DNA from 2 places in the Nonomuraea sp. NPDC003707 genome. Region 2 is predicted to be linked to the other one. Evidence: riboswitches for the same ligand, from Rfam matches in the RefSeq annotation. Region 2 holds a riboswitch; the other holds the start of a gene.
The links. A riboswitch is a leader RNA that binds a small molecule or an ion and turns the genes downstream of it on or off. The one in region 2 is predicted to bind cyclic di-AMP.
Positions count from the first base shown of each region.

Region 1: another riboswitch for cyclic di-AMP. It lies ahead of ACWDRB_RS49050 (glycoside hydrolase family 25 protein); the one in region 2 lies ahead of ACWDRB_RS65885 (coiled-coil domain-containing protein).

Region 1 is NZ_JBSFNK010000030.1:73,918-78,119, reverse strand. Features, by position in the region: gene ACWDRB_RS49065 (patatin-like phospholipase family protein) at 1-108, shown strand, start outside; gene ACWDRB_RS49060 (MarR family winged helix-turn-helix transcriptional regulator) at 216-716, shown strand; gene ACWDRB_RS49055 (DUF4142 domain-containing protein) at 802-1,479, opposite strand; gene ACWDRB_RS49050 (glycoside hydrolase family 25 protein) at 1,754-2,521, opposite strand; cyclic di-AMP (ydaO/yuaA leader) riboswitch at 2,533-2,677, opposite strand; gene ACWDRB_RS49045 (MBL fold metallo-hydrolase) at 3,144-4,202, opposite strand, start outside.
Region 2 is NZ_JBSFNK010000080.1:8,037-12,238, forward strand. Features, by position in the region: gene ACWDRB_RS65870 (helix-turn-helix domain-containing protein) at 1-535, opposite strand, end outside; gene ACWDRB_RS65875 (ATP-binding protein) at 769-1,245, shown strand; gene ACWDRB_RS65880 (DinB family protein) at 1,258-1,758, opposite strand; gene ACWDRB_RS65885 (coiled-coil domain-containing protein) at 1,779-2,735, opposite strand; cyclic di-AMP (ydaO/yuaA leader) riboswitch at 2,741-2,882, opposite strand; gene galT (galactose-1-phosphate uridylyltransferase) at 2,948-4,027, opposite strand; gene ACWDRB_RS65895 (DeoR/GlpR family DNA-binding transcription regulator) at 4,024-4,202, opposite strand, start outside.

The DNA of each region.
Region 1 (4,202 bases), on a different contig from region 2:
GGGCGGCTCACCCGCGACGGCCAGCCCCTCAAAGCCGCGCTCGAAGCCGGCCGCGCAGCCGTCAACCTGCTGCTGCAACCGCTCGGCCGGCCGACCGCCGCACCATAGACGCGACCCCGCCGGCGACGGCGTTCCTGATCCTGGCGTTGCGGAGGTGCTGCGGACGATGGGGATCTCGTGCCCGTGATCCGTCCCGCGCATGTACAACAGTGCCTATGAAGGATGACGATGACCTCCAGGCGCAGGGAGAGGATCTTTCGGCTGTCGTCACGGCGGTGCTGACCGGGTCGCGGCTGTTGGTGGCGGTCGCGGTGAGGTCATTGGGGGCGGTCGGGGACAGGGTCACGTTGCCGCAGTTCAGGATGCTGGTGGTGCTGGCCGGCCATGGTGAGACCAAGCTGGTCACGATGGCGGAGCTGCTGGGCGTCAACTCCTCCACGGCGATGCGGATGGCCGATCGGCTGGTGGCCGCCGGGTTGATCGTACGGGAGGTCAATCCGCACAACCGGCGCGAGAGCCTGATGCGGCTGACGGACGAGGGACGCCGCATCGTGGACGAGGTGACCGCGCGCCGCAGGGAGGAGATCGGCGCGATCGTGGCGCGGATGTCGGCCAGGCAGCGCCGGGCGCTCATCTCGGCCATGAACGCCTTCAACGAGGCGGGCGGCGAGCCACCCCTGAACGTGCCGAACCCGCTGGGCTGGTCCGCTGTCTGAATTGCTCGCGCGGCGTTGAGCCGCCGACCGATGCCCGCTGAGCACTTCGCGGCGGCCGGAAGCCGTGCGGGCTCCCCCCCGGTCGTCAGATGGACGGGGTGGGGAAGCTCTCGGGCGTGGTCAGGCCGGTGCTCTCCAGGAGGCGCTGGTGGTTGAGCACCGCGGCGTTGGCCTGTTCGGAGAAGCGCCGCACCAGGGTGTTCTGCGTGGTGCCGCGTACCGTGCCGATCAGGGTGAAGATCTGTCCGTGCGCCAGGCGCAGCCATTTGACGTACGTCTTGTCATAGGCGGATCCGGACCTGCCGGAAATATCTGTCATCCAGTCCTGCTGCTGAGGCGTGGGCTTCACCGGCAGTTTGACCTTCAGCTTGGCGGCCACGTCGCGAACCTGCCCGTCGAGCATGTCGTGCTGAGCCGCGATCTCCTTGCTGACCTGGCGGACGCGGGCGCTGTTGGCGCGCTGTATCGCGTCCTGGGCCATGGGCATCTCCCACAGGCTGGCGAGCCGGACCTTCTTGATGAGCTCCTGGTCGGCCTCCGACAGCGGTCCCCACTTGGTCTGCCGGGTGCGGACCTCCGGCTGTTCCTCCACGGGTTGGACCGTGGGTGCGTCGGTCGGTCCGGTCTCGACGGCGGTCGGCTCGGTGCTGAGGCCGACGGTGTCAGAGACGGGCGTCGGCGTGTAGCCGGCGCAGGCGGTCAGAGTGCAGAGGGCGGCAATGCCGCAACTGATGAGAGCGCGACGGCTGTCGAGGAGTCGCATACGCCGTCATCCCCTTCCGGTCCCTTGGACGCGGCCTTCGTGAGTGGCGCCGGTCACTGAGGGATACGCGGGAGGGTGCGGGAGTGTTCATGGCATTGTGCAAGATTTGCATGGGGCAAGACTGCCGGGGTCCGCTGAGCCGTTGTCCGAGGCGGCCTTCACCGGTGCCATCCGTGACCGGCGTCCACCGCGTGCTCCTCCGGGCCGAGAGGAGCACGCGGGGCGGCGTTCACCTGGGAGCAACCCGATCGCGGTGCGGACCCGCCGTGTGGGTTCAGGCCGTGGGGCGGCCCAGGCCGCGCAACTGGTCGGCGGTCAGCGCGGAGACGTTCTGGTCGACAGGGGACTCGGAGTACTGGTGGATGGCCCAGGACTTCCAGTCGGCGGGCGGGGAGATGGCCCCCTTGGCCTTGCTGTAGTGGGCGACCCACAGCGGGTACTCGGACAGGCCCTTGCCGTACTTGTTGGCGAAGTTCCAGCCGCTGTAGAACATCGGGGTGATCCCCGTCTTGTCCTTCACGTACGACAGCCACGTCTTGGCCCAGGCGTTGACCTCGGCGACGGATCTGCCGTTCGCGGTCTCCAGGTCAAGGACCAGCAGGTCGCCGGCCTTGGCGGGCTGCGAGTTCACCACGGACAGGAAGTGCTCGGCCTCCGCGATGGGATTGTTGCGGGGATGGCCATAGTGGTAAGCCCCGCGCACGATGCCCTTCTTGCCCAGCTCGCGCCAGTGCCTGGCGAATGAGGCGTCGCGGAAGGACGTGCCTTCTGTGGCTTTGATGATGCCGAACTTGGCCGGGCTGGCATTCCAGTCGTACAGGGGCTCGTAATTGGAGATGTCCAGGCCGTAGATGAGGGGTCCGGCTGCTTGACGAGTCGCCGGCACCGGGTTCTGCGCGGTGGGCGATGCGAATGCGAAGGTGGCGATGGCGGCGGTTGCGGCGAGGATCGCGACGGCGACGGCGAAGCTGAGGTATTTGGTGAGGAGATCGCGGTGATTCTTGAGGATGTAGGCGATTGTGGCAAGCCGAGGCTTGGACATGAGGCATTGACTCCTTGCTTCCATACCGCCTACCGGGTTAGCTGACGGGTTCGGGCCTGGAAGTGCCCTACATGGCGCAGCCTGGGCTGGCGTCCGATTCACCCCAAGAACGTGGGTCCCCGGTTCCGCGAGGCGCGGATTCGGCGGCCGGACGCTGTCCCCGAAGGGCTTCTTCGGGCAGCGCGCGGTCCGGTCAACGAAGCGGCAACGATGCGGCGAAAGGGCGCCACATCCGTGCCGCAACTAGGCAAAAGATAGACATATATCCATAGATGGTGCAAGTAGTGCAAATCTGATTCGCGGGTGTCGGCGACTGGGCGGCGCTGAAATGCCGTGCCTGTAGGGATTCTGGTGCTTGGCAAAAAATCGGGGGAGTCGCTTCCGGGCCTTTATGATCTCGGCACGGGTGGGACAGGCTATTCATGCGTTGCCCTTGTGACAAAACTCCGTTCTACGGGTAATCGTGACTCCAGCCCCGTCGTTTGACGTCCGCGGCGCCGTCGGGCACGCGGGAGCCGGGCAGGCGGGCGGACTCCAACGCTCCGGGGGTCCGCACGTCGATCGGCCCCGGCGGGTCACCGGATCCCGGCAGGCGTACCGGTGTCGCCGGGGCCGAGGGTGGTCAAGAGGGGGCCTCATCGGGGGCGGTGATGGGCAGGCCGGCGTCGGCGGCCCGGGAGTAGGCGTCGTCGATGTGGACCACCTGTCGGCCGCTGCGGGCCAGCAGGCTCGCGGCCGCCGCGGCCCGGTAGCCGGTGCCGCAGTGTACCCACACCGTTCCCTCCGGCACCTCGGCCAGGCGCCCCGGCAGCTCTGGCAGCGGGATGTGCACGGCGCCGGCCACGTGACCGGCCCGCCATTCGTTGCCCATCCGCACGTCCAGGACGGTCGGGCCGCCGACCGGCTCCCCCGCACGGGCGGCGGCAAGGTCGGCGAAGGTCGCGGTGGTCAGGTCGGCGATCAGGTCCGGGTTGTGCCCGGCCCACTGTTCGACGGAGCCGGTCGAGGCGGCGGCCGGGCGGTCTATGCCGATGCGGGCCAGTTCGCGCTGGGCGGCGGCGACCTGTTCGGCCGACTCGCCGAGCAGCGTGAGGGGCGTGCCCCACGGGGCCAGCCAGCCCAGCCAGGTCGCCATCGGCCCGTCCAGGCCGAAGCTGAGCGTGCCGGCCAGATGCCGGTCCGCGAACGCCTTGCGTGAGCGCAGGTCCACCACCCATTCGCCCGCCCGCAGGCGAGCCAGCAGCTCAGCGCTGTCGGCCGGCCGCGCCGGGGTCAGGTCGATCGGCTCCGCTCCGGCGGCGTTGCGCGCGCCCATGTGGGCGTAATAGGCGGGGTAGGCGTCCAGGCCTTCCAGGATGTGGGTGACGAAGTCGTCGGCCTCCATCCGCAGCACCGGGTTGACGTCCTTCTCCCGGCCGATGGTCGAGGCGGACGCGCCGGACTGCGTGACCGCGCAGAAGCTGCCGAACCCGTGCGTCGGCCAGAGCCGCGCGCCGTCGGGCAGCAGGCCGGACAGCCGCCGCGCGGAGGCGTGCTGGTGGCGGGCCAGGGTGCGGGCATGCTCGGCGCCCAGCAGGTCGGTACGCCCGGTGCCGCCGAACAACAGCGATCCTCCGGTGAACACCCCCTCCGGCCCGCCCGGCCCGGCCAGCACGTAGGAAAGGTGGCGAAAGGTGTGTCC
Region 2 (4,202 bases):
CCTCGTCGATCACGGCCCAGAACACTGGCCCGTCCGGCCTGTCGAACATCCGCTGGCGCTCCAGCCGGAGATCCACTCTTCTGGAGATCTCCTCGGCCCCGATTCCCGCCGATCCGGCGGTCACGACGGCCCTTGCGTACTCCTTGGTCTGCAGCAGTCCTGGCACGAACTGGACTTCGTAGGTCCTGATCCTGGCGGCGGCCTCTTCAAGGCCGACGTACGCCTGGAACCACGTGGGCAGGACATCGTTGAACCGGTGCCACCAACCAGGCTCGTTGGCGGTGGCGACCAGGTCGAGTACGGCGGAGCGGGCCTGCTTGTCGATGACCCCGTAGAGGGTCAGCAGGTCCGCCACGTCCCGTTCTTTGAACCCCACTCGGCCCAGCTCCATGCGGCTGATCTTGGATTCGGAGCCACGGATGAGGTGGCCCGCCTCCTCACGAGTGACGTTCTTCGCTTCCCTGAGCTTGCGCAGCTGGGAGCCCAGGAGGATGCGCAGCGCCGTCGGTCCGGAACCCGGCTGGTTCTGCGTCACTTTGCCTCCTATCAAGGTCCGCACACACAGTGACACCACATTGCCGGGTATGACAAGGTCTCAACCCCGTGTCCGATTAGCAGAGTTATGCCCCAAAACGCCGCTTGCTACTGCACAATGCAAGTGCACGTGCATTTGGGTCTTGCAGGTGCAGCGATCGTGACCCATGATGGCTTAGTGCATATTGGGCCAAACATGCACTAAGTCGGACTGAACGGGGAGGTATCGGCAGCATGGTGGAGGATCCTCTGGCCACTGCCGATGCCTTGCAAATCACCCGTGACGTGGGCTTCGACCACCTGCTCATGGGTGGCAAGCCGTACACGACCTCGTGCCCGTTGCCCTTTCAGGCCGACTCCGTGAAGACGGCCAGGGACGTGACCCGCTCGACCCTGAAGGGCTGGGGCCTGCACGAACTCAGCGACGACGCCGCGCTGGTGGTGTCGGAGCTCGTGACCAACGCGGTGCGCTACGCGATGTACGCGGCGGGACGGCGGGAGATCGAGCTCTTGCTGATGCGCGTACAGCCGCACGTGCTGCTGGCGGTGGCCGACCCCAGCGACGAGGTGCCGCGCCCCAAGGAGCCGGACTTCATCTCGGAGAACGGGCGCGGCCTCTACATCGTCGAGACCTACAGTCAGTGCTGGGGCTGGGACCCGCTGGCCCGCGGCGGCAAGGCCGTGTGGGCGCTGTTCCGCACCGAGCCCTGATCATCGGTCTCGTTACTCTCCGGTCACCCCGTCGATGCGCTCGCGCAGCAGATCCGCGTGACCGTTGTGCCGCGCGTACTCCTCGATCATGTGGATGAGGATCCAGCGATGGGTGCACTCCTGCCCTCTGTGGTCGCCGACGGCGTCCAGCGGCCTGGCGTCCGAGATGGCGCGGGCGCGCTCGATCTCCTCTTCCCACGTGACGATGGCGTCCTTGACCGAGGCGGCGTCCACTTCCTTGAAGTCGGCGTCGTTGTCGCGGTCCTTGTCCCACAGCTTGGGGAGGTCCTCGCCGTTGAGCACGCGGCGGAACCAGGAGCGTTCGACGTTCGCCATGTGCCGGACCAGGCCGAGCAGGGACATGGTCGAGGGTGAGACGGAGCGCAGGCGCAGCTGATCGTCCGACAGGCCCGCGCATTTGACGGCGAGGGTGCCGCGGTGCCATTCGAGCCAGTTGTTCAGCGTGGTCCGCTCGTCGCCGGTGAGAGCGGGCGGGATTCGGGTGTCAGTCATGATGTCCGACCTTATCCAGCTCAGTACATCGAGATGTGGACGTGGTCGTAGTGGTTCTCGGTGACGCTGCCGCGGTCCGACATGGCCCGCCAGCCCGAGCCCATGTTGATGCGCTGCTTCCAGATCACGTACTTGACGCCGAGCTTGCCCTTGTTCTTGAGCGCCCAATCCGCGATCCGGTCGCCCAGGGCGTTGTTGATGGCCGCGGGCATCGTCCCGCCGGTGCTCATCATGAAGTCGCAGGCCCGCCCGAGCGGGTGCTCGCCACTGGAGCCCGAGCGGAAGCAGCCCACCGTGAACGGCAGCTTGAAGTTCTTGGCCAGCTCCGCCTTCATCAGCCGCGTACGGGCCGTGATGTTGTCCGAGCCCGAGGGCAGTTCCGGTGCCCAGCTCCCGTCGGACTTTCGGCCGGGACCGAGCGGCACGAGGTCCTGGAGCTTCTTCTTGATGTCGTCGATGACGTCCTCGGCCTCGGAGCGCTGTTCGGTCACGTCCTTGGCGTCCACGCCGATCTGGGTGGCCAGCGCGGCGGCCTCGTCGGAGGCCTTCTTCTTGTCGTCGCGGGCCTTGGCCACCCCCTGGACGAGGGCCTGCTGCTCGGCCGTCAGCTGTTCGAGCAGGGCGGCGCCGCCGCCGTTCTGGACCATCAGGACGGAGGGCAGCGACGGGTCGTGGTTCTGGTAGCGCATCCTGGCGAGGTCGCCGACCCGCTGCTCGGCGGCGGCCAGCGCCTTCTCCGCGGCCGCCAGCCGCTCCTTGGCCGCCTTGGCGGCCGCCTGCGCCTTGGCCAGCTCGACACGCTTGAGGTTGTACTTCTCGATGAGCTTGTCGATCTTGCTGTTGAGCTGCTTGAGCTGGGTGCGGAGCTCGGCCTCCGACGGCTTGGGGGCAGCCGAGGCCGCGGTCGCCGGCAGGAGGGCGACGGCTGCGGCGGCGACGAGGCCGATGGCAAGAGTCGCGGGGGACGGAGCCGCCACGTGGATGTTCCTCTCCCTCTGCCGGCCGGGTTAGCTGACGGGTTCGGGCTGGGAGCTGCGTGCCCTACCACCGAAGTGGATTCACCCCAGGTGCGGGTGGGTCCCCGGCTCCCGGGCGACTCGCCCGGGATTAGGCGTGTGCCTGCTGTTACGGCCAGGCACAAAAGGGATATTAGTGGTAGATCACGAGTAACGCGACCCCCATTAGAAATCTAATAGTGATCTACCTGTGATCGAAGCATCCGGGCGGCCTCCTCCGGCAGCACGTCGTTCACGAACGCCCCCATGGCGGACTCCGACCCGGCCAGGTACTTGAGCTTGCCCGGCGCCCGCCTGATGCTGAACAGCTCCAGGTGCAGGTAGCCGAGCTCGCGGTCCTGCCGCACGGGCGCCTGGTGCCAGGCCGAGATGTACGGCATCACCACGCCGAACAGGTCGTCGAAGGCCCGCAGCACCGAGGTGTAGAGGGGCGCGAACGCCGACCGCTCCTCCTCCGTCAGCGCGGCCAGATCGGGCACCTGCCGGTGCGGGTAGATGTGCACCTCGTACGGCCACCGCGCGGCGGCCGGCACGAACGCCGTCCACAACTCGTTGGAGGCCACCACGCGCGTCCCCGCGGCCCGCTCGGCGGCCAGCACGTCGGCGAACAGGTTTCCCTTCGTGTAGCGCCTGGCGGCGGCGAGCTGGAGCCTGGTCCTGGGCGTGACGTACGGGTAGGCGTAGATCTGGCCGTGCGGGTGGGCCAGCGTGATGCCGATCTCCTCGCCCCGGTTCTCGAAGCAGAACACCTGCTCCACGCCCTCGATCCCGGACAGCTCGGCCGTCCGGTCGGCCCACGCCTCCATGACCAGCTCCACCTGGCCGTCGGAGAGCTGGGAGAACGACGACGAATGCTCAGAGGTGAAGCAGACCACCTCGCACCGCCCCACTCCCGGCCGGACCTCACTCAGGCCCCCCACGTCTGTATAAGTCCCGAAATTGGTGGAGAAGGAGGGGAATCGGTTCTCGAACACCACCACGTCGTAGTCGTACGCCGGGATCTCCGACGAGCGCGTGTCCGACGACGGGCACAGCGGGCACTCGCTCGCCGAGCCGGTCGGCTGGAACGTGCGCGTCTGCCGGTGCCCCGCCATCGCGATCCACTCCTCGGTCAGCGGGTCGTAGCGCAGCTCGGAGGCCACCGGCCGGGGGTCGAGCACCCGCCGGTCGATCGCGCTCCGGTCGGCGTCGTCCCGCTGATCGAAGTAGATCAGCTCACGGCCGTCGGCCAGATGGGTGATGGTGCGCTTCACGAGCCCTCCGCGATGATCAGTTCTCCGGCCCGTTCGGCCAGCTCCATGCGTGCGTCCTCAGGCAGCCCCGCGTCGCTGACGACCACGTCGGCCTCGGTCAGCTCGGCGATGGTGCTGATGCCGACCGTGTTCCACTTCGTGTGGTCGGCGGGGATGACCAGCCGGTTGGCGGCCG